DNA from 4 places in the Streptomyces sp. NPDC058632 genome. Region 1 is predicted to be linked to each of the others. Evidence: riboswitches for the same ligand, from Rfam matches in the RefSeq annotation. Region 1 holds a riboswitch; each other region holds the start of a gene.
The links. Region 1 has a riboswitch for cyclic di-AMP ahead of ACFWVE_RS07025 (transglycosylase family protein). Riboswitches for the same ligand answer to the same signal wherever they lie in the genome.
Positions count from the first base shown of each region.

Region 2: it holds a riboswitch for cyclic di-AMP, as region 1 does, so the genes downstream of both, ACFWVE_RS01795 (C40 family peptidase) here and ACFWVE_RS07025 (transglycosylase family protein) in region 1, are expected to answer to the same signal.
Region 3: it holds a riboswitch for cyclic di-AMP, as region 1 does, so the genes downstream of both, ACFWVE_RS15755 (M23 family metallopeptidase) here and ACFWVE_RS07025 (transglycosylase family protein) in region 1, are expected to answer to the same signal.
Region 4: it holds a riboswitch for cyclic di-AMP, as region 1 does, so the genes downstream of both, ACFWVE_RS03800 (transglycosylase SLT domain-containing protein) here and ACFWVE_RS07025 (transglycosylase family protein) in region 1, are expected to answer to the same signal.

Region 1 covers NZ_JBHXQZ010000011.1:83,883-91,037, forward strand. The annotation lists gene ACFWVE_RS07010 (DUF501 domain-containing protein) at 1-28, opposite strand, end outside; gene ACFWVE_RS07015 (septum formation initiator family protein) at 182-658, opposite strand; gene eno (phosphopyruvate hydratase) at 813-2,093, opposite strand; gene ACFWVE_RS07025 (transglycosylase family protein) at 2,425-3,183, opposite strand; cyclic di-AMP (ydaO/yuaA leader) riboswitch at 3,188-3,357, opposite strand; gene ACFWVE_RS07030 (transglycosylase family protein) at 3,689-4,630, opposite strand; gene ACFWVE_RS07035 (cytochrome P450) at 4,961-6,253, opposite strand; gene ACFWVE_RS07040 (nucleoside triphosphate pyrophosphohydrolase) at 6,335-7,155, opposite strand, start outside.
Region 2 covers NZ_JBHXQZ010000002.1:106,647-113,801, reverse strand. The annotation lists gene ACFWVE_RS01825 (adenosylmethionine--8-amino-7-oxononanoate transaminase) at 1-644, opposite strand, end outside; gene bioB (biotin synthase BioB) at 637-1,863, opposite strand; gene ACFWVE_RS01815 (8-amino-7-oxononanoate synthase) at 2,010-3,137, shown strand; gene ACFWVE_RS01810 (DUF397 domain-containing protein) at 3,211-3,435, opposite strand; gene ACFWVE_RS01805 (helix-turn-helix domain-containing protein) at 3,445-4,305, opposite strand; gene ACFWVE_RS01800 (ATP-binding protein) at 4,517-4,984, shown strand; gene ACFWVE_RS01795 (C40 family peptidase) at 5,176-5,649, opposite strand; cyclic di-AMP (ydaO/yuaA leader) riboswitch at 5,653-5,866, opposite strand; gene ACFWVE_RS01790 (hypothetical protein) at 6,200-6,508, opposite strand; gene ACFWVE_RS01785 (ATP-dependent Clp protease proteolytic subunit) at 6,516-7,151, opposite strand.
Region 3 covers NZ_JBHXQZ010000035.1:31,298-38,452, forward strand. The annotation lists gene ACFWVE_RS15740 (DNA topoisomerase (ATP-hydrolyzing) subunit A) at 1-1,241, opposite strand, end outside; gene ACFWVE_RS15745 (M16 family metallopeptidase) at 1,653-3,047, shown strand; gene ACFWVE_RS15750 (M16 family metallopeptidase) at 3,044-4,432, shown strand; cyclic di-AMP (ydaO/yuaA leader) riboswitch at 4,668-4,831, shown strand; gene ACFWVE_RS15755 (M23 family metallopeptidase) at 4,845-5,618, shown strand; gene ACFWVE_RS15760 (GntR family transcriptional regulator) at 5,873-6,586, shown strand; gene ACFWVE_RS15765 (HPr family phosphocarrier protein) at 6,778-7,059, opposite strand.
Region 4 covers NZ_JBHXQZ010000005.1:66,066-73,220, reverse strand. The annotation lists gene ACFWVE_RS03810 (GNAT family N-acetyltransferase) at 1-631, opposite strand, end outside; gene ACFWVE_RS03805 (HAD family hydrolase) at 806-1,675, shown strand; gene ACFWVE_RS03800 (transglycosylase SLT domain-containing protein) at 1,776-2,258, opposite strand; cyclic di-AMP (ydaO/yuaA leader) riboswitch at 2,264-2,426, opposite strand; gene ACFWVE_RS03795 (polyprenyl synthetase family protein) at 3,049-4,059, shown strand; gene ACFWVE_RS03790 (outer membrane lipoprotein carrier protein LolA) at 4,317-5,570, shown strand; partial or broken gene ACFWVE_RS03785 (ATP-binding cassette domain-containing protein) at 5,606-5,916, shown strand; gene ACFWVE_RS03780 (flavodoxin family protein) at 5,925-6,509, opposite strand; gene ACFWVE_RS03775 (amidase family protein) at 6,619-7,155, opposite strand, start outside.

The DNA.
Region 1 (7,155 bases):
GCGGGGTCGTGGGCGGGGGCGTGTCCATACCTGTCTCTCTGCGGTGCTCGTGCGAGGTGATGCGGCCGCAGCCGGGGCCTTGCGGGGTCCCGGAGGGCCTGTGGGTGGCCGGGGGCCTGTGGTGGCCGGGGGCCTGTGGGCGGCCGGAGGGCCTGTCGGTGGTAAGGCTACGGCGCCTGGCTCATCGCCCGGCCGCATCGGACTTGTCGACGCCGTCCCAGACGTTCGCGTACCAGGGGCGGTCGGCCGCTCCGCGGTCGGCGCGCGGCTGCTCGGCCGTGCCCGGGTCGATCACGATGTAGCCGGTCTCGCCGGGCATGACGTAGTGCAGCCGGGCGCGGACCTGCTGCTCGGCGTAGGCGTCGTCCTGCCAGCGCGCCTTCAGGTCGCGCAGCTGTTCGACCCGCTGCCCGGCTGCGTCCTTCTCCCGCTGGAGGTCGGCGATGTCGGCGCGCTGGGCCACGTACTCCCGCATGGGGTAGGCGAGGGCCACGATCAGCGAACAGACGACCAGGGCGAGCAGTGCGGCCCGGCCGGTCAGCCGGGAGCGGCGGGCCTGGCGTTTGGTCTGCGAGCGGTAGACCCGGGCGGCGGTCTGCTCGCCGATCAGCCGGATCCTGGTCGCGGTGGAGAACCGGTCCCGGTCCTTCACGGCCATTTCCCCGCCTCCCGTTCCCCTGTCATACGCGCGTACGTCCCCGGACACGGTACGGGACCGCGTCCGGGGACGTACGGACGACCGGCCAGAACACGACGACCGCGGTCGTCACCCGGCACGGGTCATCGGGTCGGCAGACCAGTGGATCAGCGGATCAGCCCTTGAACCGCGGGAAGGCGCTGCGGCCGGCGTACACCGCGGCGTCGTCGAGGATCTCCTCGATGCGCAGCAGCTGGTTGTACTTGGCGACGCGCTCGGAGCGGGCCGGGGCACCGGTCTTGATCTGGCCGCAGTTGGTGGCGACGGCCAGGTCGGCGATGGTGACGTCCTCGGTCTCGCCGGAGCGGTGCGACATCATGCACTTGAAGCCGTTGCGCTGGGCCAGCTCGACGGCGTCCAGGGTCTCGGTCAGCGAACCGATCTGGTTCACCTTGACCAGCAGGGCGTTGGCCGCGCCCTCCTCGATGCCGCGGGCCAGGCGCTCCGGGTTGGTGACGAACAGGTCGTCGCCGACGATCTGGACCTTGTCGCCGAGCTTGTCGGTGAGGGCCTTCCAGCCGTCCCAGTCGTCCTCGAACAGCGGGTCCTCGATGGAGACCAGCGGGTACGCGGCGACCAGCTCGGCGTAGTACTCCGTCATCTCGGCGGCGGAGCGCTCCTTGCCCTCGAAGACGTATGTGCCGTCCTTGTAGAACTCGGAGGCGGCGACGTCGAGCGCGAGGGCGATCTGCTCGCCGGGGGTGTAACCGGCTTCCTTGATGGCCTCGAGGATGAGGTCGAGGGCCTCGCGGTTGGAGCCGAGGTTCGGGGCGAAGCCGCCCTCGTCGCCGAGGCCGGTGGACAGGCCGCGGCCCTTCAGCACCTTCTTCAGCGTGTGGTAGACCTCGGTGCCCCAGCGCAGGGCCTCGGAGAAGGACTCCGCGCCGATCGGGGCGATCATGAACTCCTGGATGTCCACGTTGGAGTCCGCGTGCGAACCGCCGTTGAGGATGTTCATCATCGGCACCGGCAGCAGGTGCGCGTTGGGGCCGCCGAGGTAGCGGAAGAGGGGCAGGTCGCTGGCCTCGGAGGCGGCGTGGGCTACGGCCAGGGAGACGCCGAGGATGGCGTTGGCGCCGAGGGAGCCCTTGTTGTCGGTGGCGTCCAGGTCGAACATCGCCTGGTCGATCAGGCGCTGCTCGGTGGCGTCGTAGCCCACGAGCTCCGGGCCGATCTGCTCGATGACGGCCAGGACGGCCTTCTCGACGCCCTTGCCCTGGTAACGGTCGGGGTCTCCGTCACGGAGTTCGATGGCCTCGAAGGCGCCGGTGGAGGCGCCGGACGGGACGGCGGCACGACCCGTGCTGCCGTCGTCGAGGCCGACCTCGACCTCGACCGTGGGGTTGCCTCGGGAGTCCAGGATTTCCCGGGCTACGACGACGTCGATGGACGGCACGAGCATCTCCTTCATGGATGTGACGTGATTCAGCGGGGCCACGGGGCCCTGCGGACCCGAGCCTATCCGGCTCGGGGCGATCGGCCATCCGGTCGGCCGCTTCACGGACAGAACCGAGAGTAAATTGTTTCCGAACGGAACAAAGAGGTTTCCGGGAAATCCGGGAAACGGGGAACCGGGTCCGGCGCCGCGGCACGGACCGCCTCCGGCACCGCGTACGGACCGGATCCGGGCGCCGGCCACGAAAAAGCCCCGCCCCGGCGCGTACGGGGACACGCGCCGGGGCGGGGCAGACCCCGCGGGGACGGGGCCCGGGCCTGCGGCCGCCGTCCTACTTCAGGTGCAGCTGCTGGCCGGGGTAGATGAGGTCGGCGTCCTCGACGATGTCGTCGTTCAGCTTGAACAGCTTGTCCCAGCCGCCCTTGACGTCGTGCTCCGAGGCGATCGAGCTGAGGGTGTCCCCCTTGAGGACCTTGTACTCGCCGTCGCCCTTCTCGACCTTCTCGCCGGTCGGGGTGGTGACGGTCTTCTTGGCGGCCGGACGCTCCTCGGAGCGGGAGGCCTTCTGCTCGGCGGAACGCTCGGGAGCGGCCTCGGTGCTCTGCTCCGGGGCCTGCTGCTCCGGGGCCTGCTGCTGGGAGCTCTGCGAGGAGCCGCTGTCCTGGCTGCCGGAGCTCTGGCCGCCCGAGCCCCCGGCGGAACCGCCACCGGTGTAGGCGGCGCCGGACAGGCCCTTGCCGCAGACCGGCCAGGCACCCTTGCCCTGGCCCGCGAGGACCTTCTCGGCGATCTCGATCTGCTGGGCCTTGCCGGCCTGGTCGGCGGTGGCGGCGTACTTCGTGCCGCCGTAGCCGGCCCAGGTGGAGGCGGAGAACTGCAGACCGCCGTAGTAGCCGTTGCCGGTGTTGATCGACCAGTTGCCGCCGGACTCGCACTGGGCGACGGCTTCCCACTCGGAGGCGGTGGCGGCGGAGGCGCTGCCGGCCGCCATCAGCGGGGCGGCGACGGCGGCACCGGTGACGCCGGCGACGGCGATGACACGGGTGGCCCTGGACGGACGACGGTGCTTGCCCTTGCTGGAAAACAGCATGGATGGATCCCCTCACCGACGCCTACGAGGTGAGCTGTCGGGTTCGGGCCGGTTGAGTTGCCCGGCCGCGTTCCCTTGCGGGACGCGGCTTCACCCCGAGCCGTATCCGGCGTACTTCACCGGATCCGGCGCCTACCTTGGGTCCCCCGCTCCTGCCTACGGCGCATGACGCGACGACTGTTCCCGTGCTGCCACTGGCAGGATTCGGCGTGGCGGCAGCCGGGGCCCGCGATGGCGAGCGATCACGACCGTAGACATGCTCGCAGCGGATTATCAAAGACGATCAGGGCTTCTGAGACCTATCTCTCATCACCTTTAAACCAGACATTCGTTGCGAACCGGGACTCTCAACTTCCGGCCTCGGCGCGCTTTTTCGCACGCCGAGTCGCCTGTCACCCGGTCGGCGCGCCGTCGCCACCCAGCCGGCGTAAGGCCGACTCCCGAACAACCGGCCATCACTGCGGGAATGTCAGCATTCACCCGATTGAAACCCGGATGCGCTTTCCTAGCCGAAAAGGGTGAGATTCGGGGCGGCGGCACCTTCGGCCTCGTCGCCCCCGCCGTACTGGGCGAGCCATCCGCCGCCGAGGGCAAGGGAGTCGGAGGCGACCGAGGAGCCGCTCGCGGAGCCCGGGGCGGAGTCGCTCGACGGGGAGGAGCTGTCGAGGCCGCGCGTGAAGCCGAGACCGCCGCGCGAGGCGTGCTTGCCGGAGGACCCGGCCTCACGGTCCTCACGCGCCTCTTCCTCGGCGCTGACGCCGCGGTGACGGCCGTTGCCGGAGTTCTCACCGTCGACCGATTCCGAAGCGTCGGACTTTTGCCCCGACTTGTCCGAATCATCGCCCTTGGCGGAGGGAGACGCGGAGGCGGAGGGGGAAGCGTCGGGGGCGGCCGATCCGTCCGCCCCTCCTTCCTCCTCCCGGTCGTCCGCAGCGCCCTCGGCGCCCTTCGCGTCCTTCGCGTCCGACGAGGAGCCGGCGGACTGGGACGGCGACGGAGTGGCGGACCTCTCGGAGCCGGACGTGCCCGACGAGTCGCCCTCCACGCCGGTGTCGATGTCGAGCACGGACGAGTCCTGCTCCAGGCCCCCGAGCAGCCCGCAGGCTCTCCACGCGCCGACACCCTGGTCGGCGAGGATCTTCTCGGCCACGGCTATCTGCTGGCCGCGGCTGGCCTGGTCGGCGCTGGTCGCGTAGTCGAGGCCGCCGTACGCCTCCCAGTCCTCCTGGGTCAACTGCAGGCCGCCGTAGTAACCGTTGCCGGAGTTCTGGCTCCAAGAGCCGCCCGACTCGCACTCGGCCACCCGGTCCCAGGTCGAGCCGTCGGCGGCACTGGCGGCGCCGGCTCCGAGGAGGGGGATCGCGATGGCCGAGCCGGTCACTCCGGCCGCGACGAGAAGAGCCGGAGCCTGGCGGGGGCGACGGTGACGACCGTTCCCGGAGAGCATGCGGAGACCTTTCGCAGGACAACAGTTGCTCGCACGGCGCTTCGAACCATGGCGTTTGAAAAGCGGGACGCCGCGCTTGATGGGTGAACGTATAGGCAGTCGAACGTCTGTCACAAGTTCATGCCGCGCAGATCACACGAAGATCACAGAGTTGAGTGGGCGTCACCTTCGTGGACGTCCCGCCAGCGGTCGACGGACCGTGTTCGAGGAGGTTCTGACGGTCACTTGCGCCGCGGCCGGCGCGTACGCCGAGGACTTTTCCTGAGCCCTTTCGAACACCATCCGGGGCATTTCGGAATGCGCCCCGGGCGCGTCGCCCCGTTCGCAACATCACATCGAGGGCGGGGTGAATTTCACCGGCAGTGTGCGCAGTCCGCGCATGATGAGGCCGCCGCGCCAGCGCAGTTCGGCCGGATCCGCCGCGAGTTCGAGATCCGGCAGCCGGGTCAGCAGCGTGGCGAGCGCGGTCTGGCCCTCCAGCCGGGCCAGCGGCGCGCCCAGGCAGTAGTGGATGCCGTGGCCGTACCCCAGGTGCTGGTTGTCGCGCCGTGCGAGGTCGAGCGCGTCGGGGTCGGCGAACCGCTCCGGATCGCGGTCCGCGGCGGCCAGGACGACGAGGACCGGGTCACCGGCGGAGATGTGCTGCCCGCCGAGGGTGAGCGCCTCGGTGGCGAACCGCCAGGTGGCCAGCTCCACGGGCCCGTCGTAGCGCAGGAGTTCCTCCACTCCGGTCTCCAGCAGCCCGCGCTCCCCGGCGGCGAGGGACGTCTGCAGGCGCTCGCGCTGCCCCGGGTGGGTGAGGAGGGCGTAGGTACCGTTGCCGATGAGGTTGACGGTGGTCTCGAAGCCGGCGAACAGCAGGATGAACGCCATGGCGGCGGCCTCGTTCTCGGTGAGGTGCTCGCCGTGGTCGGAGGCACGGATCAGGCCGGAGATGAGGTCCTCGCCGGGGGCGGGTTCGGCGGGCAGGGCCTCGCGCTTGCGGTGGATCAGGTCGGCCAGGTAGCCGCGCATCTTCTTCACCGACCGGGCGACCCCGCCCCTGGGGCCGCCCGCGTGCCGGATCATCATGCCCGCCCAGTCGCGGAAGTCGTCCTGGTCCCCCTCCGGAACGCCGAGCAGGTCGCAGATGGCGTAGATGGGGAGCGGGAAGGCGAAGTCGTGGATGAGGTCTGCGGAGCCGCGTTCCGCGAACCGGTCGATGAGCCCGTCGGTGAGCTCCTGCACCCGGGGCGCGAACTCGGCGACCCGACGCGGTGTGAACGCCTTGCTGACCAGCCTGCGCAGCCGGGTGTGGTCCGGCGGGTCGATGTTGAGCAGATGCGTCATCAGATCGGCCTTGCGCTCGCCGGGGATACCGGTCCTGCCCTTGGCGTGGGCGGGCTCGTCGTGGTGCGCCGGGTTCTTCGAGAGGCGGGGGTCGGCGAGGGTCTGCCTGGCGTCGGCGTACCGGGTGACCAGCCAGGCCTCCACTCCGCTGGGCAACCGCGTCCGGTGCACGGGCGCGTGCTCCCTCAGCCAGGCGTACGCGGGGTAGGGGTCGCTCGCGAACTCCCAGGTGAAGAGTTCGGGGGCGCCGCTCTCGGGCCGGGGCCGGTGCTGAGGCTGGTGCTGGTCGGTCACCGCTCGACCGTATCCGGCGGCGCACGGGCGGGTACGCCCTGCTCCCCGCGTCGGCGTCCGGCAACGCCGGGGGACTGCGCCCTACTCCCCCACGCCCTCGGCGGCCCGTATCGCGTCCCGGTAGGCCCGGGCGGCCGCGCGCAGCGCCGCTTCCGGGTCGACGCCCTCCGCCTCGGCCCGCGCCGCGAGGCCGAGCAGTTCGTAGCCGATGCCCTCCGCCCGGGGCAGGGGGACGTCCAGGCCCGCCGTGCGGACGCGGGAGGCGAGTTTGGCGGCGAGGGCCAGTCCCGGCTGGCCGAGAGGGACGCCCTCGGTGACCGAGGTGCGCCGCTTCTCGACCGCCTTGGTGCGCAGCCAGTGCTCCTTGACCTCCTCGGGGGTGGTCGCCGTCTCGTCACCGAAGACGTGGGGGTGACGGTGGATGAGCTTGGCGACGATGCCGCCGGCCACGTCGTCGACGGAGAAGGGCTCCTCGGGGTGCTCCTCGGCTATCCGGGCGTGGAAGACGACCTGGAGGAGGACGTCGCCCAGTTCCTCGCGCAGTTCGTCCCGGTCGCCCTCCTCGATCGCCTCGACGAGTTCGTACGCCTCCTCGATGCCGTACTTCGCCAGGCCCTTGTGGGTCTGCCGGGAGGACCAGGGGCATTCGGCGCGGATGCGGTCCATGACCTGGACGAGGTCGAGCAGGCGGGCGCCCGGCAGGTCGTAGGAGGCGGGGAGCAGTTCCAGTTCCGGCATCGGGACGCGGCCGGTGCCGGCGAGGCGGGCCAGGCCGTCGGTCAGGGCGGGCTCGCCCTCGCCGGTCGCCACGACCGCCACCGTGCGCCCGCCGGCGCAGGCGGCCACCAGCTCCTCGGCGGCCGGGGACGCCTCCTCGACCGGTATGCCCGCCTCGCGCAGAT
Region 2 (7,155 bases), on a different contig from region 1:
ACGGGCTCGACGATCACGGCCGCCAGTTCGCCGGCGTGCCGCCCGATCAGCTCCCGCAGGTGCTCGGCGTACGACTCCTCGTACTCGGCAGGCGGGGCCTTTGCGAACACCTGCTCCGGGAGCACCCCGGTCCACAGCTCGTGCATCCCGCCCTCGGGATCGCAGACCGACATCGGCTGCCAGGTGTCGCCGTGGTAGCCGCCCCGCCAGGTCAGCAGCCGCCGCTTCTCGGGCCGTCCGAGCGAACGCCAGTACTGCAGGCACATCTTGACGGCCACCTCGACCGACACCGAGCCCGAGTCGGCGAGGAAGACATGTTCGAGGCCGTCGGGTGACATGTCGACGAGGAGCTTCGCCAGCCGGACGGCGGGCTCGTGCGTGAGCCCGCCGAACATCACATGGCTCATCCGCCCGAGCTGGTCGCGCGCGGCCTTGTTCAGCACCGGGTGGTTGTAGCCGTGGATCGCCGACCACCAGGACGACATCCCGTCGACCAGCTCGCCCGAGCCGTCGGCGAGCCGCAGCCGTACCCCGCTCGCCGACTCCACGACGAGCGGTTCCCCGCGGCCGGGCATGGGCCCGTACGGATGCCAGACGTGCCGCCGGTCCAGCTCGAGAAGCTCGGGTACGGACCGCTCAGGCATTGGGCGCGAGATCCGTTCCGGCACCCCGCCGGCGGACGGAGACGAGATCGGTACGCGGCCCGTCGGCCCGGCCCGCCCCCTCGCTCACCGTCTCCGGACCCGCGGCCGCCTCCGTACCCACGCACGTCCCGGCGCCGGAGGACGCCGACCCGCACCCGCCACCGCCCTCGTGCGCCCCGCACCCGCCACCCCCGTCGTGCGCCCCGCCCGCGCCCGTGCGGTGTTCGGGCAGTGTCACGCGGTCGGTGCCCTCCACCTCGAACCCGGCGTCCGCGATCATCTCCAGGTCGGCCCGGCCCGCCTGGCCCTCGCTGGTGAGGTAGTCCCCGAGGAAGATCGAGTTGGCCAGGTGCAGCGCGAGCGGCTGCAGCGTGCGCAGATGCACCTCCCGGCCGCCCGCGATCCGCACCTCGGCGTCCGGGCACACGAACCGCACCATCGCCAGGATCCTGAGGCACCGCTGCGGGCTGAGGTTCCACTCCTTCGCGAGTGGTGTGCCCTCGAACGGGATCAGGAAGTTCACCGGCACCGAGTCCGGGTCCAGTTCGCGCAGCGCGAAGACCACGTCGACCAGGTCCGCGTCGCTCTCACCCATGCCGGCGATCAGCCCGGAGCATGCGGACAGACCGGCCGCGTGCGCCTTCTGCACGGTGTCCACGCGGTCGGCGTACGTGTGCGTGGTGGTGATGTCCCCGTAGGCGGCCTCGGAGGTGTTGAGGTTGTGGTTGTAGGCGTCCGCGCCCGCCTCGCGCAGCCGCTCCGCCTGGCCCTCGGAGAGCAGTCCGAGGCAGGCGCACACCTCGACGCCCTCGTTGCCCGCCTTGATCGCCTTGATGGTGTCGGAGACACGGTCCAGGTCACGGTCGGTCGGACCGCGGCCGCTGGCCACCAGGCACACCCGCTTGGCGCCGCCCGCCAGCCCGGCCGCGGCCGCGTCCGAGGCCTGCTCGGGCTTGAGCCAGGTGTACTTCAGGATGCCGGCCTTCGAGCCGAGCCGCTGGGAGCAGTAGGAGCAGTCCTCCGGGCACAGGCCGGACTTGAGGTTGACCAGATAGTTGAGTTTCACCCGCCGCCCGAACCAGTGCCGCCGCACCCTCCCGGCCGCGGCCACCACGTCGAGCAGATCGTCGTCGGACGTCCCGAGGACGGCCAGCGCTTCCCCACGGGTCGGCGTCTCGCGCCGAAGCCCCTTGTCCACCAGCGTGTTCAGCAGATCCATGGGAGCCGATCCTGTCCTATTCGGCCGCCCCGGCCAAGGAGGGTTCGTACAACAGAGGCGCTGCCGGCTGTGGGCATGGCCACACAGTGGTCCGCCGACCGTCCCGCTACTGTCTGTTCACTGCCTACAAAAGCACCGGAGGACCCATGGCGTTCGGCTGGATCGACGAGCAGGCAAAGCTGCGCCGCCGGGCCGGACTCGTACGGACCCTGCGCCCGCGGGCCGCCGGCGCACCGCTCCTCGATCTGGCGAGCAACGACTACCTGGGCCTGGCCCGGCACCCGGAAGTGGCCGAGGGCGCGGCGCGGGCGGCGCGGACCTGGGGCGGCGGGGCCACCGGGTCCCGGCTCGTCACCGGCACCACCGAGCTGCACACCGAGCTGGAAGGCGAACTGGCCGACTTCTGCGGCTTCGAGGCGGCCCTCGTCCTCTCCTCCGGCTACGCGGCCAACCTCGCCGCCGTCACCGCGCTGGCCCCGCACGGTTCGCTGATCGTGTCCGACACGGGCAACCACGCCTCCCTGATCGACGGCTGCCGGCTGGCCCGGGGCAGGACGCAGGTCGTGGCGCACGCCGACCCCGACGCCGCGCGCAAGGCGCTGAGCGGGCACGACGGAGCCGCCGTGGCCGTGTCCGACACGGTCTTCTCGGTCGACGGGGACGCGGCCCCGCTCGCCGCGCTGGCGGGGGCGTGCCGTGAACACGGCGCGGGACTGGTGCTCGACGACGCCCACGGCCTCGGGGTGCTCGGCGACGGCGGACGCGGTGCCCCGCACGCGGCGGGGCTCGCCGGCGCCGAGGACGTCGTGGTGACGCTCACGCTGTCCAAGTCGCTCGGCAGCCAGGGCGGAGCCGTGCTCGGCCCGGCACGGGTCGTCGAGCACCTGGTCAACACGGCCCGGACGTTCATCTTCGACACGGGCCTCGCCCCGGCGGCCGCGGGCGCCGCGCTCTCCGCCCTGCGGCTGCTGCGCCGTGAACCCGGGCGCGCGGCGCGGGCGGGCGCGGTGGCGCGCGACCTGCACCACCGGCTGACGGCCGCGGGTCTCGACGCCGTACGCCCCGACGCCGCGGTCGTCTCCGTGCGGGCCCCGTCCCCGGAGCAGGCCGTGCGATGGGCGGCCGACTGCCGGGCGGCCGGCCTGTCCGTGGGCTGCTTCCGTCCTCCTTCCGTGCCCGACGGCATCTCACGGCTCAGACTGACCGCCCGCGCGGACCTGTCCGGGACCGAGATCGAACGCGCTGTACAGGTGATCGGCGAGACGCGGCCATGAGTCGGCGAGGCACGGCCGTGAGTCGCCCGATGACGGACGGTCGAGTGCGAGTGGGCGCCGGAGGACCGGCAGGTCAGTGAACCGCGGCCACGAACTCCGCCCAGCTCCCGGGGGAGACGAGCAGCGCGGGTCCGTCCGGATCCTTGGAGTCGCGTACAGCGAGCAGTCCGGCACCGGGGCCGGTGGCGGGCCGGGCCGTCTCGACGCAGTTGTTCGCGCCCGTGCTGTAGCTGCTGCGCAGCCACCGCACACCGTGCAGGCCGGTGCTGGGGGAAAGGGTCCGAGGCGGTACGGGCATCGTGCCTCCTTACACGCCGGCAGCTGTCCCGGCGATGAAATCCAACGAGTCCTCGGGTGAAAGGGCGTGGACCGAAAGGGCGTTGAAAGCCTCCGAGTACACCCGGAGGTCTTCTTTCCGCTCCAGATAGAGGCTACTCGTCAAGTGGTCGAGAACTACAACATCCAGATCAGAAGTGCGCGAAAATGAGAAGATTACGAAAGGGCCGGTGACGCCGATGTGCGCCCCGGCAGTGAACGGCAGTACTTGAAGCCGCACTTGGGGAAGGCGTGCCGCCTCCACGAGCCGTTCCAGCTGGCGGATCATGACGCCGGGGCCGCCGACCTGCCGACGCAGCACCGCCTCGTCCAGGACCGCGCTGAACTCCAGCGGCGGGTCGGCCCGCAGGACGTCCTGCCGGGCCAGTCGCACCTCCACCAGCGTGTCCAGCCGCTCCTCCGAAGCGCCCTCCAGCGCCGCCTCCGTCACGGCCCGCGCGTACTCGGGCGTCTGCAGCAGCCCGGGAACCACGGTGGTCTCCAGCGTGCGCATCGCGCCGGCCTGGGACTCCAGACTGATGAAGTCCCGGTAGGTGGGCGGGAGTACACCCCGGTACGCATGCCACCAATGGTGTCGTCCGCTGCTGTCGTCGGATCCCGCCAACACCAGCAGCAACTCCCGTAACTGAAGGTCGGTCAGGCCGTAGGCATCGAGCAGTAACCGCACATCGGCCGGTTTCACCCCGCTCGTGCCCGTCTCGATCCGGCTCACCTTCGACTGGTGCCAGCCCACCAGCCGGGCCGCCTCACCACTGGTGAAACCCGCCGATGTGCGCAGCGAGCGCAGTTCGGCGCCCAGTTTCCGGCGGCGTACCGCAGGACCGTGTTGCATGGTTTCCCCCTTACTCCCTCCGGGCCGCCCGCATACGGTCTCCCGTCGCAGAGTTCACCGCTTTGAGCGACAGATATATGCATATCTTGGCCGTATCGTCGCCGACGCCCTGTGGTGATGGCAGTCTGACGACGAAGCACCAGTGCGGGACCGTACTCGAATCAGCCGCTCCGTGCCGGACTGCGGTCCCGTGGAAAGGGACGACATCGCCATGGCAGACCATCTGGAAGCGTCCATCACTCTGCCGAGCGATCCTGCCTCGGTCTCCGCGGCCCGCGCCCATGTGGTGGGCACGCTGGCGGAGTGGGGCATGCCGGAAGACACGGAAGTGTCCGACACCATCCGGCTGATCGTGTCCGAACTCGTGACCAACGCCGTGCAGCACACCCTGGGGCAGTCGCCCACGTTCACCGTGGACATCGCCCTCGACCGTGACGACCAGCTGTGCATCGGGGTCACCGACAGCCACCCGAGGTTCCCCAAACGGCTCCCCGCCGCGGTCCAGCAGGACAACGGCCGAGGGCTGGTCATCATCCGCTGGCTGACCGTGGAGTGCGGAGGCAGGATGAGGGTCCGCCCCACCGGAGAGGGGGGAAAGACCGTCTCCGTCGTCCTCCCGTGGACCGTTCCCGCCGAACCGGTCACGGCGGTCGAGGCGGCAGGACAGCAGGAACCGTAGGGGTCCGCGGCAGGAACGCGGGCGAGCGGAGGGAGAGAATCGAAAGGAGGGCCGGGAGAAGGGCCGAGAAGGGGGCCTGCTCGGCCGTTCGGACGATGCGCAGATTCTCGAGCCGCCACACCGTGTGTTCTCCGGGCGTCGTCCGGCGTGTCCGGCGGGGCGGCGGCAGGGGGTACCGCCGCCCTCGCGGATCACTTCACCCGGCCGTACCAGACGCTGTGGGTCCAGATCTTCTGCAGGCGCACCACATCCCCGGTCTTCGGGGCGTGCCAGAGCTTGCCCTGGCCCGCGTAGATGCCCACGTGGTAGACGTTCTGGCCCGAATGGAAGAAGACCAGGTCCCCCGCCTTGCGGCTCGAGGCGGAGATGTGGCGGGTCTTGTTGTACTGCTGGGCCGCAGTACGGGGCAGTGCCTTGCCCGCCTTCTTGAACGAGTAGAGGGTCAGTCCGGAGCAGTCGAAGCGGCTCGGTCCGGTGGCGCCCCAGCGGTAGGGCGCGCCCTTCTTGGACGCCGCGATCTGGAGAGCCTTGGTGGCCGTGGTCGCGGCCGCCGCCTCCGAGGCGGTGCCCGGGAGGACGATCGAGCCGCCCACGGCGGCGAGGGTGAGGGCCGAGGCCGTGCCGGCCCTGGCCATGAGGGACGGGACACGATTGAGCGCGGTCATGCGCAACCCTTCGTCAGCCGCCTGTGAAGGATGACCTGTCGGATTCGGGCTGGCGAAGTTGCCCGGCCGCACGAGTGCGGCTTCACCCCAAGGGCTGCTCGGCACGGAAGTCGAACTCCCGTTCCGGCGACCCGTCATGCTCGGGTCCTCCACTCCTGCCGATCCACTCCTGTCGACCGGTCATCCGGGCGGCGGCAGGACTCGGCGTCCGCCCGGATCGCCCCGCCGCGGTGGCGGGGTCTTGTCGTCAGTGAGCGATCTTGGCAACCCTCGGCCCGAAATCCCAACGGAACCGGGGGTTTGTGTTGTTACTCACCACTCATCCGTTCGAGTGGACAGCCCCCTGTCCGGGCTGCCGTCCGGAATGCCGAGGAGTCCCGGACCAGCATCGGAATGACCTGTTCCGGTACGCGGCCACGCGTGGTGCGCAACTGTGACGGCCCGAAAAGAAGTGGTTCGTATACGCCGGTTGGTGGTACCCCCCTTGGTCCGTTTCGGCTCAGGTGCGGACGTGTTGCCGACGCCGACCGCGGGTGGACCGGTACGGGCGTCAACTGCCGGAGCCCGGCGGCAGCGTGACCCGGGCCGTGCGCCGGTCGCCGTCCAGTACCCGCAGGGCCCGGGCCAGCGTGGCGGCGTGCAGTTCGGTCTCGCCGCGCCGGTGCATGACGGTCAGCGCGTCGCGCAGTGCGACGGCCTTGCCGACCAGTGCCTGTGCGGCGCGCAGTCCGCGGTAGGTATCGCCGTCGCGGGCAGGGTTGATCCGGCCGAGCAGGTCGACGGCCTCGAGATAGCGGTCGATCAACTCGGCCTCGGCGCGGGTCAGCGCGGGCAGCGGTGGCAGTTCGGGTGGCAGCATCGGTGGCTCACCTCGCGCCGGACGTGGGGAGGCGGCCCTCGCGGTCGGTCAGGATCCGGTCCGCGAGGCCGTACTCCACCGCCGCCCGCGCGTCGAGGACGGTGTCCCGCTCTATGTCCGACCGTGCCTGCTCCGGGGTGCGGCGGGTGTGCCGGACCAGGATCTCCTCGATCCGGCCGCGGACCCGCGACAGTTCCTCCGCGCGGGCGGCGAGATCGCTCGCGTTTCCCTCCACGGTCTCCGGCGGTACCGGCTGACGGAGCACCAGCCTCGCCCCCGGCAGGACGTACCGCTTCCCCGGTGTCCCCGCGGCCAGCAGCAGCGCGGCCGTCCCGTCCGCCCGGCCCAGGCAGACCGTCTCCACCTCGCAGGTGACGAAGGACAGGGTGTCGTAGACCGCCGACATGGCGTGGAAGGAGCCGCCGGGAGAGTTGACGTAGAGGGAGATGTCCCGGTCGGGGGCCCGGTGCTCCAGGTGCGCGAACTGGACGATCAGGTCGTTCGCGGAGGTCTCGTCGATCGGCGTCCCCAGGAGGACGATCCGCTGCTCCATCAGCTTGGCGTACGGATCCGTGGGCCGGTGCCCGGACGCCGTGTGGTCGGTGAACCCGGGCAGGACGTGGCGGGCGAGTGGTCGGGTCATGGGC
Region 3 (7,155 bases), on a different contig from region 1:
TTGTCGCTGGAACGGATCAGGCGGATGACCTCGTCGATGTCCAGCAGCGCCGTGAGCAGGCCCTCGACCAGGTGCAGACGGTCGCGCCGCTTGCCGCGGCGGAACTCCGAGCGGCGGCGGACGACGGTGAAGCGGTGGTCGAGATAGACCTCCAGCAGCTCCTTGAGGCCCAGGGTGAGCGGCTGGCCGTCCACCAGGGCCACGTTGTTGATGCCGAAGGACTCCTCCATGGGCGTCAGCTTGTACAGCTGCTCCAGGACCGCCTCCGGCACGAAGCCGTTCTTGATCTCGACGACCAGGCGCAGGCCGTGGGCGCGGTCGGTGAGATCCTTGACGTCGGCGATGCCCAGGAGCTTCTTCGAACCGACCAGGTCCTTGATCTTGGCGATCACCTTCTCCGGGCCCACCGTGAACGGCAGCTCGGTGATGACCAGGCCCTTGCGGCGGGCCGTCACCTCCTCCACGGTGACCGTCGCGCGGATCTTGAAGGTGCCGCGGCCCTTCTCGTACGCGTCCCGGATGCCCGGGAGGCCGACGATCCTGCCGCCGGTGGGCAGGTCGGGGCCCGGGACGTGCTTCATCAGGGCGTCGAGGTCCGCGTTCGGATACCGGATCAGGTGGCGGGCGGCCGCGATCACCTCGCGGAGGTTGTGCGGCGGCATGTTGGTGGCCATACCGACCGCGATGCCCGACGCACCGTTCACCAGGAGGTTCGGGAACGCGGCGGGCAGGGTCGTCGGCTCCTGCTCCTGGCCGTCGTAGTTGGGCGCGAAGTCGACCGTGTCCTCGTCGATGGACTCGGTCATCAGGCTCGTGGCCTCGGTCATCCGGCTCTCGGTGTACCGCATGGCGGCCGGCGGGTCGTCATTGCCCAGGGAGCCGAAGTTGCCGTGGCCGTCGACCAGGGGGACCCGCATCGAGAAGGGCTGTGCCATGCGCACCAGGGCGTCGTAGATCGACGCGTCGCCATGGGGGTGCAGCTTGCCCATGACCTCGCCGACCACGCGCGCGCACTTCACATAGCCGCGGTCGGGGCGCAGGCCCATCTCGTTCATCTGGTAGACGATGCGGCGGTGCACCGGCTTCATGCCGTCGCGCGCGTCCGGTAGGGCGCGGGAGTAGATGACCGAGTACGCGTACTCGAGGAAGGAGCCCTGCATCTCGTCGACGACGTCGATGTCGAGGATCCGCTCCTCGTACGAGTCGTCGGGCGGCGGGGTCTTCGTGCTGCGGCGGGCCATCGCTGCCGGCTCCTTGCTGAAGCGTGGGACGGTATCTGACGCGGACCATTGTGGACCGCCGCACCGACAACCGGGACCATGACCCCGCCGCCGCCCTTCGCCGAGGACCGGGGGCGGGGTGCCGGCAGGGTACGCGGACTTCCCGCCGGCGCCGCGAGCGGGATGGCCGGGAAGAGCCGGCGCCGGGTGCACCACCCCGTGCGCCGCCCGTGATCCCGTACGTCCCACGAACCCCGTGCGTCCCACGAACCCCGTGCGTATCGCGTCGTCCCACCCGTACCCGCGGTTCTCGCTCTCGGCGTATCCGGTCCCCTCCGGGAACTTCACCGGCGCTCCGCACGCTTGCATACAGTGGCAGGACCGGCACAAACGGCGGATGCGACGACCGCCTCCGCGATCGAAGGGACGTACATGCCCATGGGTCACACGGCCACCGCCCAGGCAGGCTCCGGCGGCCTGACAGCGACCGAGCACCGGCTGTCCAACGGCCTGCGCGTGGTGCTCTCCGAGGACCACCTGACCCCCGTCGCGGCGGTGTGCCTCTGGTACGACGTCGGTTCGCGTCACGAAGTCAAGGGCCGTACCGGTCTGGCTCACCTTTTCGAGCACCTCATGTTCCAGGGCTCCGGGCAGGTGAAGGGCAACGGCCACTTCGAGCTGGTCCAGGGCGCCGGAGGCTCGCTCAACGGCACCACCAGCTTCGAGCGGACCAACTACTTCGAGACCATGCCGACCCACCAGCTGGAGCTCGCCCTCTGGCTCGAGGCCGACCGCATGGGCTCCCTGCTGGCCGCCCTGGACGAGGAGTCCATGGAGAACCAGCGGGACGTCGTCAAGAACGAGCGCCGCCAGCGCTACGACAACGTCCCCTACGGCACGGCCTTCGAGAAGCTGACCGCCCTCTCCTACCCGGCCGGCCACCCGTACCACCACACGCCCATCGGCTCGATGGCGGACCTGGACGCGGCCACCCTGGAGGACGCCCGCGCCTTCTTCCGCACGTACTACGCGCCGAACAACGCCGTGCTCTCCGTCGTCGGTGACATCGACCCGGAACAGACGCTCGCCTGGATCGAGAAGTACTTCGGCTCCATCGCCTCCCACGACGGCAAGCCCGAGCCCCGCGACGGCTCGCTGCCCGAGATCATCGGCGAGGAGCTGCGCGAGCTCGTCGAGGAGGAGGTCCCCGCGCGTGCGCTGATGGCCGCCTACCGGCTGCCCGAGGACGGCACCCGCGCGAGCGACGCCGCGGACCTGGCGCTCACGATCCTCGGCGGCGGCGAGTCCTCCAGGCTCTACAACCGGCTGGTACGACGGGACCGTACGGCGGTGGCAGCAGGGTTCGGTCTGCTGCGGCTGGCCGGGGCGCCCTCCCTGGGCTGGCTGGACGTGAAGACGTCCGGTGACGTGGAGGTGCCCGTCATCGAGGCCGCGATCGACGAGGAGCTCGCCCGGTTCGCCGAGGCGGGGCCCACGGCCGAGGAGATGGAGCGTGCCCAGGCCCAGCTGGAGCGCGAGTGGCTGGACCGGCTCAGCACCGTCGCCGGCCGGGCCGACGAACTGTGCCGGTACGCCGTCCTGTTCGGAGACCCGCAGCTCGCCCTCACCGCCGTCGGACGCATCCTCGACGTGACCGCCGAGGACGTCCGGGAGGTCGCCGAGGCCCGCCTGCGTCCCGACAACCGCGCGGTGCTCGTCTACGAGCCCGTCGCCCCCGAGGCCGGGGAGTCCGAAGAAGCCGCAGTCGCCGACATCGAAGAAGCCGCGGTCGTCGGCACCGACGAGAACGAGGAGACGGCGAAGTGACCGAGCTCGCCACGATGGACTTCCACCCCCAGCCGCAGGCGGGCGAGGCCCGGCCCTGGGCCTTCCCGGCCCCCGAGCGCACCACCCTCGGCAACGGTCTGACAGTGCTGCGCTGCCACCGCCCCGGCCAGCAGATCGTCGCTGTCGAGGTGCTCCTCGACGCGCCCCTGGAGGCCGAGCCGGCCGGTCTCGACGGTGTCGCCACCATCACCGCGCGGGCGTTCTCCGAGGGCACGGACAAGCACTCCGCCGAGGAGTTCGCCGCCGAACTGGAGCGCTGCGGCGCGACCCTGGACGCCTACGCCGACCACCCCGGCGTCCGCCTGAGCCTGGAGGTGCCGGCCTCCCGGCTCGCCAAGGGGCTCGGACTGCTCGCCGACGCCCTCAGGGCGCCCGCGTTCGCCGACAGCGAGATCGAGCGCCTCGTCCGCAACCGCCTCGACGAGATCCCGCACGAGCTGGCCAACCCGTCCCGCCGCGCCGCCAAGGAACTCTCCAAGGAGCTGTTCCCGGCGACGTCGCGCATGTCCCGCCCGCGCCAGGGCACCGAGGAGACGGTCGCCGGCATCGACTCGGCGGCCGTACGCGCCTTCTACGAGAATCACGTCCGCCCCGCGACGACCACCGCGGTGGTCGTCGGCGACCTCACCGGCACCGACCTGGACGAGCTGATCGGCGACACCCTCGGCGCCTGGACCGGATCGGCGGCCCGGCCGCGGCCCGTCGCGCCGGTCACCGCCGACGACACGGGCCGCGTCGTGATCGTGGACCGTCCCGGCGCCGTACAGACGCAGCTGCTCATCGGCCGCGTCGGCGGGGACCGGCACGACCGCGTGTGGGCCGCGCAGGTGCTCGGCACCTACTGCCTGGGCGGTACCCTCACCTCCCGCCTGGACCGCGTCCTGCGCGAGGAGAAGGGCTACACCTACGGCGTGCGGTCGTTCGGCCAGGTCCTCAGGTCCGCCCCGGACGGTACCGGCGCGTCGCTGCTCGCCATCAGCGGCTCCGTGGACACCCCGAACACCGGACCCGCCCTGCAGGACCTGTGGGCGGTGCTGCGCACCCTCGCCGCGGAAGGCCTCACCGACGCCGAACGCGATGTCGCCGTGCAGAACCTGGTGGGCGTGGCACCGCTCAAGTACGAGACCGCCGCGGCCGTCGCCGGCACTCTCGCCGACCAGGTGGAGCAGCACCTGCCCGACGACTACCAGGCCGAGCTGTACCGGCGGCTCGCCGCCACCGGCACCGTGGAGGCGACCGCGGCGGTGGTGAACGCCTTCCCGGTGGACCGCCTCGTGACCGTCCTGGTCGGCGACGCGGCGCAGATCAAGGAGCCCGTCGAGGCGCTCGGCATCGGCGAAGTCACGGTGGTGCCGGCCGAGTAGACGGCCCGCCGGCGCACTGCCGGCGGCCGTCCGACCGCACGCCGGACGCGCACGCGCGCGGGGCCCTGGTGACGAGAACGTCACCAGGGCCCCCTTATGCCCGAATTGGGGCAGGAGGTGCCTGTCTGCCCTGTGGGATGCGCTACAAAATCCGGGATCCGTTTGGGAATTGAAAGACGCCCCGCTTAGCGTCAGGCGGTCTGTTCGTCGGGCAGTGCGCCGCACCCGCGGCACCGGACAGTCATCGCCGAGTCCCCGTACGGCGTGAGCCGGGGGAGCCGGGGACCCATCAGCGTCCCTGGGGTGAATCGGACGCCCGCGCGTGCCGCGAGGGGGTCCGTAGGAGACCTTCCTGCTCCGAACCCGTCAGCTAACCCGGTAGGCGAGAAGGAAGGAAAGGACCACCCTGTACATGGCGTTCACCCGCGCCACCGGGAAGCACCGTCGTCCCAGCCGCGTGCATCGCGGCACCGCCAAGGCGGCGGGCGTCGCGGCTCTCACCACCACCGGTGTCATCGGCTCCCTCTCCGCTCCGGCGCTCGCCGCCGGACCCGCCGCGGCGCAGACCGGCCTGACCCCCGTGATCAGCATGGGCGACGAGGTCGCCGCCCGGGTCGACGCCCAGGCCTCCGCCCAGCACGAGGCCGCACGCGAGGCGGCCCAGGCAGCCGCACGCGAAGCCGCCGAGGAGGCCGCCCGGGAGAGGGCCGCCGAGGAGGCCGCCAAGGCCCGCGAGGCCGAAGAGCGCGCCGCGCGTGAGGCCGAGCGCAAGCGTCTCAACACCTTCGTGTCCCCGATCGCGGGCTCCTACGTCTCGACCGGCTACCTGTCCGGCGGCGCCGTCTGGTCCTCCGGCACCCACACCGGTGTCGACTTCCATGCCGCGAGCGGCACCCCCGTGCTCTCGGTCGGCATGGGCACCGTCGTGGAGGCCGGCTGGGGCGGCGCCTACGGCAACCAGGTCGTGATCAGGATGCACGACGGCACGTACACCCAGTACGGCCACCTGTCGTCCGTCGGTGTCTCGGTGGGCCAGCAGGTCACCCCGGGCCTGCAGATCGGTGTCTCCGGCGCCACCGGCAACGTCACCGGCGCGCATCTGCACTTCGAGGCCCGCACCACCGCCGAGTACGGCTCCGACATCGACCCCGTCGCGTACCTCCGCGCGCACGGCGCGAACGTCTGACCGGGGGCACGTCCCCTGGCCGTGGTGTACACCTCGGCGTCCGCGTGATCCCCTGACGCCCCAGGTGTCCGCTTTCCGTGGAATGGCCCCGGCTCGGCTCTCCGAGTCGGGGCTTTCGGTGTTTTCGGCGGCCCGTTGTCCAAAAAACGGACATGATTCCCGGCTCGCCGTCGGAAATTCGCGCGCGTTGCAATAGAGTCACGGAACGGGCGTCACCCGTTGGCGTTATGCGGGGATTAATTCGGAGGTCGGTCATGCGTATTCCGGCGCACTCGGTGTGCACGGCGATCCGGGACGACATCGTCTCGGGTGTCTACGAGCGTGGCGGCCGGCTCACCGAGGAACTCCTCGCCCGGCGCTACGGTGTCTCGCGCGTCCCCGTCCGGGAGGCCCTGCGCACCCTGGAGGCCGAGGGCTTCGTGGTCACCCGGCGCCACGCGGGCGCGTGCGTCGCGGAACCCACCGAGCAGGAGGCCGCCGACCTGCTGGAGATGCGGCTGCTGCTGGAGCCGCTCGGTGCCCTGCGTGCCGCGCAGCGCCGCACCGAGGCCCATCTGAAGGTGCTGCGCGGTCTGGTCCGGCTGGGCCAGGAACGGGCCCGTCAAGGCCACAGTGACGACCTGCGCTCACTGGGCGGCTGGTTCCACGAGACGCTCGCCCAGGCGTCCGGCAGTCCGGCGCTGACGTCGACGCTGATCCAGCTCCGGCACAAGATCGGCTGGATGTACGAGGTGCGGGGGACGAGGGACCCCGTGGAGTGCTGGGCGGAGCACGGTGCGATCGTCGACGCCGTGGTGCGCGGCGACGGCGAGCGCGCGCGTACGGTCATGGCGCTGCACACCGAGCGCGCCACCGTCGCCCACCGCCTGCGTTTCACCGCGGGGGCCGGGCGCGCGGACCGGGCGGCCCGCGCCGAGCGTGTGAGGAACTCGCAACATCCCGTAAACACGCCGAGTCTCCGGCATTAACACGGAGACCGTATACAAGAGAAGGGAATTCGGTGGAAGTGAAATTCGCCTGCCATTTTTCGTGAGTGCGGGATTGTGTGTGGGGAGTGGTGGTCGGGGGAACCGGTGGACGGGGAAACCGGCGGCCCGAAAAAGCAACGGAGCCGCGTCGCCCGCAATGGGTGACGCGGCTCCGTCCGCTGCCGGGTGTTTCAGACGGTCTCGGGGAGCTCCTCGAGACCTTCGGAGACCAGCTTCGCCAGCCGGTCGAGGGCGGCGTCGGCCCCCTCGGCGTCGGAGGCGAGGACGATCTCCTCGCCGCCCTGGGCGCCCAGGCCCAGAACGGCCAGCATGGAGGCCGCGTTGACGGGATTGCCGCCGGCCTTGGCGATCGTCACCGGGACGCCTGTGGCCGTGGCGGATCGGACGAAGATGGAGGCGGGACGGGCGTGGAGGCCCTCGGCCCAGCCGACGTTGACGCGGCGCTCAGCCATGTGGTGCTGCCCTTCGCAGTTCAGGTTGTCTAGACCAGTTTCCCATATCGTGAAGCAAGCAGAGGAGGGGCATCCGCTCCCGCTCCCCGGCGGCAC
Region 4 (7,155 bases), on a different contig from region 1:
GCGCGAACCGGTCGCGGCGCCCGGTCCTGCGGTACTGCGCCGACTTCCACCCGATGAGGGCGCGCAGCGCGGCCGGTTCGTGTTCGTCGAACACGAACCGCACGGGTCCGGCCTGGCGGCCGAGCCTGCGCTCCTTGGCCAGGGTGGTCTTCAGGAACTTCGGCGACTGGGCGCGCAGGACGGACTCGTAGGTCTCGTAGCCCTTCTCCACGTCGATGACGAAGGTGGCGTGCTCCTCGGCCGCCTGCGGGACGAACAGGGCCTGGTCCGCCTCCAGGTTGTCGAAGGCGAAGCTCGACACCGAACAGGCACGCAGCAGTTCACCGGTCTCCGGCACGAGCCCCGGCCGCAGGACGGCGCCCTGGCAGTCCGATACCCCGAGCCCGATCGCCCGGCCCTGCCCCCACGCGCCCCGCTCGTACGGCAGGAAGCCGGCCGGTTCGGCGGACGCCCCCTCGTACAGCACCGCGACCCGGGCCTGCGGCCGCACCCTGGACACGGCGGTGGCGAACTCCGGTTCCATGAAAGGGCTGCGCGGTACCCCCGAGGCGGCGCGCAGCTCACGCCATCGCTCCCGCTCCCCCTCGCCGAGCTCGTCGAGCCTCAGCACACGCGTGCGTCCACTGCTCACCTGACCCCCCGATCAAGTCCCCCCTGGACATCTGGAAGGTACCGCCCGGGACCGCGAGGACGGTAGGGAGCGGCGCATGTTGTTGCCAAGTGGTGCAGAGGCCGCGGACGGGGCACGGGACGGGTGCCCGGGGCGCGGTGAGTCGGGGGCGCGCGGTGTCCGTATTCTCTGGTCATGGCCGCACCCACCGATTGCTCGCTCATCGCCACCGACCTGGACGGGACGCTGCTGCGCGACGACGACACCCTCTCCGACCGCTCCCTCGCCGCGCTGGAGCTGGTGGCGCGGGCCGGTGTCCGGCACCTCGTGGTGACGGGGCGCCCGGCGCCCAGAGTGCGGCCGCTCCTGGACGACCTGGGGTCCACGGGGCTCGCGGTGTGCGGACAGGGCGCGCAGGTGTACGACGCCGGCACGGACCGGCTGCTGTGGTCGGTCACCCTGGACCGGGAACTGGCGGAGACCGCGCTCGGCAAGATCGAGGCCGAGGTCGGGGAGCTGTACGCCGCGGTCGACCAGAACGGAGTGGACGGGCTCACCCTGATCGAGCCGGGCTACCTGATGCCGCACCCGACGCTGCCCGCCGTGCGGGTCGAACGGCGGGACGATCTGTGGGCCCGGCCGATCAGCAAGGTGCTGCTGCGCCATCCCGGCCTGACCGACGACGAGTTGGCGGCGACGGCCCGTGCGGCGGTCGGCTCGCTGGCCACGGTCACGATGTCGGGTCCGGGCACCGTGGAACTCCAGCCGTGCGGTGTCACCAAGGCGACGGGTCTCGCACTGGCCGCCGAGTACCTGGGGCTGGATCCCGAGCGGACCATCGCCTTCGGCGACATGCCCAACGACATCCCGATGTTCGACTGGGCGGCCCACGGAGTCGCCATGGCCAACGCGCACCCCGAGCTCAAGGCGGTGGCCGACGAGGTCACCACGTCGAACGAGGACGACGGCGTGGCCGTCGTCCTCGAGCGGTTGTTCGGCGGAGCGGAGCCGCGCGTGCCCCAACACGTGCTGTCCCGCCCCAGGCCCGGGAGGGTGTCCCGGTAGGCCCCGGTGTTCGCCGGTGTGGCCGGTGCCGCCGGCGTTCCGGTGTCCCGGCGTTCCGACGGGCCCGGGTGTCGCGGATGTCTCGGATGCCTCAGGTGTCTCAGTAGGCGCCGAAGACGTTGTCGATGGAGCCGTAGCGGTCCGCCGCGTAGTTGCAGGCCGCCGTGATGTTCGCGACCGGGTCGAACGGGTCGAAGGCCGTGCCGGGCACGTGGTACGCCTGGAAGGTCGGGTCGATGACCTGGAGCAGGCCCTTCGACGGGGTGCCGGCCATGGCGTTGGAGTCCCACAGGTTGATGGCCTGCGGGTTGCCGGACGACTCGCGCAGGATGTTGCGGTGGATGGAGTCGTAGCTGCCGGGGATGCCGTGCTGCGCCATGACGGACAGCGACTCGCGGATCCAGCCGTCGAGGTTGTCCGGGTACGCGGTCACGGTGCCGGCGGCAGGGGCGGGCGCGGCGGGCGCGGCGGAGGCGGTGGTGGCGCCGAACAGCGGGAGGACGACCGCCGCGACACCGGCGACGGCGAAGGAGCGGACGAGGCGGGAGCTGCCGAAGCGGCGGGGCGGACCGGATGCGGTCATGTCTGTGTTCCTCTCCTACGCCTGCGAGGTGAGCTGTCGGGTTCGGGCGGGAGAGTGCCCGGCCGTGCCCCTGCGGGCATGGCTTCACCCCGAGCCGTTCCGGGTGCGAACCGGTCCGGCGGCTTACCTGGGTCCCCCGCTCCTGCCGTGCGTGAGTGAGTTCGTCGATGGGTGGCGCGGGCGGCGGCAGGATTCGGCGTCCGCCCGACAAGCCGGGAACGTATGCGAGCGCACTTGTCGGAAACAAGTGAGACCGTCACGGATCGAGCCGTTTGATCTTGCCGTGGGGGTTTTGAGGTGCTTGATCCTTTGCGGACGCCAAGGGTCAACTCGCTTGCGGGGCAAGGGGAAGCGCCGGCGAGCGCGAGGGGCGGGCGCGTCGGGGTGCGCGTGACTCACTTCACTGGCCGCACCGCGTGGGAGTATTTGCCGCCAAAGGGAATTTGCTTGGTAATTACGGCAAATCGGACTCCGGGGTGGGCGGGACGGCCTGCGTGCGGGACCGTGCGCCGGACCGCGTTCCGGGTTGCGCCTCGGGAGCGGGACGCTGTGTCCGGAAAGCGATGAATATTCTTTTTTGCCACCTGGTCGGAAACGGTCTGAGGGTGATCCGATACGGAGGGCGCCGTGAGGCGCCGTCCGCGCGTGTGCGGGTGAGTCCGGGGAATGCGGGTGCTGGCGGTGATCGAAACATGACCGGATACGCTGGTTGGAGTGATGTCAGCGACCTATCGACAAACTGTGCAAGACGTCTAAGCGCCGGTGGACACCAGCAGACAGGAGACCCCTCGTGACCGTCGTCGGGCCGTTCGGGCTGAGCGTGCGGGACCAGGCTCTGGAAGCCGATGTCCAGGCCGGGATGACGGCTGTCGAGGAAGGGCTGCTCGAGGCCACGAAGAGTGAGGTCCCCTTCATCACCGAGGCCGCCCAGCACCTGGTGCGGGCCGGTGGCAAGCGGTTCCGGCCGCTGCTCGTGACGCTCGCCGCCCAGTTCGGCGACCCCTACGCGCCCGGTGTCGTGCCGTCCGCCGTGGTCGTGGAGCTGACCCACCTGGCCACGCTGTACCACGACGACGTGATGGACGACGCCACCGTGCGGCGCGGGGTCCCCAGCGCCAACACCCGCTGGGGCAACTCCGTCGCGGTCCTCACCGGCGACTTCCTCTTCGCGCGCGCGTCGCACATCCTGGCCGACCTCGGCCCGGAGGCCGTACGGGTACAGGCCGAGGCGTTCGAACGACTGGTCACCGGTCAGATCCTGGAGACCGCGGGGCCGCAGGAGGGCCGGGACCCGGTCGACCACTACCTGGACGTCCTCGGCGGCAAGACCGGCTCGCTGGTCGCCGTCGCCTGCCGGTTCGGCGCCATGATGTCCGGCGCGGACGACACGGTCGTGGACGTGCTGACCCAGTACGGCGAGCGCCTCGGGGTCGCCTTCCAGCTCGCCGACGACGTACTGGACATCGCCTCCGACTCCCACGAGTCCGGCAAGACCCCGGGCACCGACCTGCGTGAGGGCATCCCGACGCTGCCCGTACTGCGGCTGCGCGAGCGGGCGGCCCGGCTGGGGCTGGCCGAGGACATCGCCCTGTGCGAGCTGCTCGACTCCGACCTCGGCGACGACGCCCGGCACGCCGAGGCGCTGCGGCTGCTGCGCGCCCACCCCGCACTGGAGCAGGCCCGCCAGGACACCGTGCGCTATGCGCAGGAGGCGCGCTCGGCGCTGGCCCCGCTGCCGGAGTGCGAGTCGAAGACGGCCCTGGTCGAGCTGTGCGACGCCGTGGTGCACCGGGCCGGCTGACCTGCCGCCGTCCCCGTCCGCCACCCCTGGTCTCCGACCCCTACTGGTCGGGGGACGAAACGAAGCCCTGTGTCATACCGCAGCAGTACGCGGAGTTGAGTCCGGGGTCTGACGCATCCGCCCGTCGGGTTTGGTCAGATGGAACACGACGGACATCACCACTCCTCACCGATTCGGGTGAGGATGGCGGCTCAGGGTGTGACTGGTGCGAGCGACACGAGACGCAGGCCGCCGCCGACCACGGAGGTAGGGCACACATGGCACCGTACGAATCCGATGACACGACGACCGCTCGTCAGGCCGGCGAGGCCGACGGGCGGGGCGCGGGCCGGCGCAGGGCCGCGCGGTACGTCGTCCCGGTCACGGTGATGGGAGTGGCGGCCGCGACCATCGGGCTCGTCCCCGCGATCGCCGACTCCGGCGACCCGGACCTGCCGAAGATCACCGCCGCGCAGCTCATCGAGAAGATCGCCCAGTCGGACGTCGAGCAGCTGTCCGGCACCGTGAAGATCACCACCGACCTCGGGCTGCCGGACCTCGGCGGCCTGGAGAGCAGCCTGGCCTCCGGCGCCATGGGCCAGGGTGGGGACGGCGGTTCCTCCGCCGACCCGACGGCCAGGCTCACCGAGCTGGCGTCCGGCACGCACACCCTGCGTGTCGCGGCCGACGGCCCCGACCGGCAGAAGGTGTCGCTGCTCGGGAACGCGTCCGAGTACAGCCTGATACACAACGGCGAGGACGTCTGGGGCTACGACAGCGAGTCCAACGAGGTCTTCCACGGCACCACCGACGAGTCCGCCGGGGCCGAGGACCGGGACCGGCCCCCGGCCACGCCGAAGGACTTCGCCGAGGAGGCGCTGAAGTCGGTCGAGGACACCACGTCCGTCACCGTCGACGGCACCGCGCAGGTGGCCGGCCGGGACGCGTACAAGCTGGTCGTCAAGCCCAGGCAGTCCGGCTCCACGGTCGGCGCCATCAGCATCGCGGTGGACCACAGGACCGGTACGCCGCTGAAGTTCACGCTGACCCCGGCGAGCGGCGGTGCCGCCGTCGTGGACGTCGGCTTCACCAAGGTCGGCTTCGACCGGCCGGCCGCGTCGACCTTCGACTTCACCCCGCCCAAGGGCGCCAAGGTGACCGAGGAGGGCGAGCTGGACGGCGGTGAGAAGGGCAGTGGCGAGAAGGGCAGGGAGCACGGGAAGCCGGAGGGCGCCCCGAAGTCCGAGAAGGACCTGGCCAAGGGCCTCGACGGGCTGAAGGTGCTCGGCGAGGGCTGGAACTCCGTCGCCACCTTCGACACCGGAGCCGAGGGCGCTCTGCCGACCGGCTCCGGAGAAGGCGACCTCGACGGTTTCCTCGGCTCGCTCGGCGACCAGGTGAAGGGCGAGTTCGGCACGGGCACCGTGTTCAGCACCCGCCTGGTCAACGCCCTGTTCACCGAGGACGGCAAGGTCTACGTGGGCACCGTCACCAAGGACACGCTGGTGAAGGCGGCCAACGAGGCGAAGTAACCCGGGCAGCGGCACGACAGGGGGCGAGGGAGCCGATGGGTGAGGCGTCCGCCACGCAGAGTACGGGTGACGGCGTCATCGTCACCCGTGCCCTCACCAAGCGCTACCGCGGTGGACGGCCCGCCGTCGACGGCCTCGATCCGACCGTCCCGGCGGGCATCGTCTTCGGCTCCTCGGTCCCAACGGCTCCGGCAAGACCACCACCATCCGCATGCTGAGGGGCCTGATCGGGCCCACCTCGGGCACGGCGCACGTTCTTGGACGGCCCATGCCGCGCGCCGTGCTCCCGCGGGTCGGGGCCCTCATCGAGGGGCCCGCCCTGTACGGCTTCCTCTCCGGCCGGGACCGGCCGGGTCAGCCGGCCTCGTACGGGAAGCGGGCGAGGGGCGCGTCCTGTGCGAAGAACGTCTTGGCGCGGGTCAGTGCCTTGTTGTCCTTCAGTACGTCCCCCGGCCTGCTGCCGTTGCCGAGGAGCACCCCGCCGAAACGCATGCCCAGGTAGGCGGCGGAGTGGTGGAGCGCGCCGACCAGCGGGTCGGCGACCGCCGGCTCGTCGTCCGCGAGCGCCGTGACGCCCCAGAGCGTGCGCCCCGCCATCGTCGCCTCGAAGTCCAGGCCGGGGGTGCGCAGCCAGCCAGACCAGTGGTCCAGGTAGCGCTTGGTCTGCGCGGACACCGAGTACCAGTACAGCGGAGAGACGATCACCACGTCCGTCGCCGCGACGGTGGCGTCGAGCAGCAGGGCGACGTCACCCTCCGTGGGGCGGACGTGGTCGCTGTCGTGGCGGAGGTCCTCGAAGTCGGGCAGCGGATGGTCGGCGAGGTCGATCCAGCGCTGCTCCGTACCCGCGGGCAGCTGTTCGGCGGCCCGGCGGGCCAGCAGCGCGGAGTTGCCGTCGCGTCGGGCGCTCCCCAGGACGAAGAGGAAACGGCGTGTCATGGTCACCCTCCAGATGGTTGGCGTGCGCCAACTACAAGCATGTGCATCATATGCATGAGCAAGTAAATGTCCAAGGGGATTCCGAGGGAGGTCCCCGGCTCTCGGCCGCTCAGCTCCTCCGTTGCCCGGTTTCTCCGCCGCTCGGCTTCTCCGCGGCCCCTGCCACGGCGAGCAGCAGTGCCTCCCGCCCGTGCGGTGCCACCAGTTGGAGCCCGGCCGGGCAGCCGTCGGTGCCGAACCCGGCGGGCAGGCTCAGCGCCGGGTGCCCGCTCAGGTTGAACGCCCAGGTGAGCGCGGTGGAGTAGATGTCCCCCGGCCCTTCGTGGCCGTGCGGCGCGGTGGGCGCGGTGGGTGTCAGCAGCAGCTCGGCGCGGGTGAAGAGGCGGGCCAGGCGCCGGTCGTTCTCCGCCCGGACGCGGTGGGCGTCGACGAGGCCGGAGGGCGCCGTGCCGGGGTTGCGCAGGGCGAGCCAGGCCGGGGCGGGGTCCAGGAGCAGCGGCGGTGCCGGCGGCCGTACGAGCCGTACGGCTCCGGCGTCGACGAGCCGGTCGACCGCCGCCCGTGCCAGCGCCAGGGGCTCCGGATCGGGACCGGCGAAGCCGAGGCCGGGGGACCAGACGGCGGTGCGCGGGAGGGACGGCCGCGC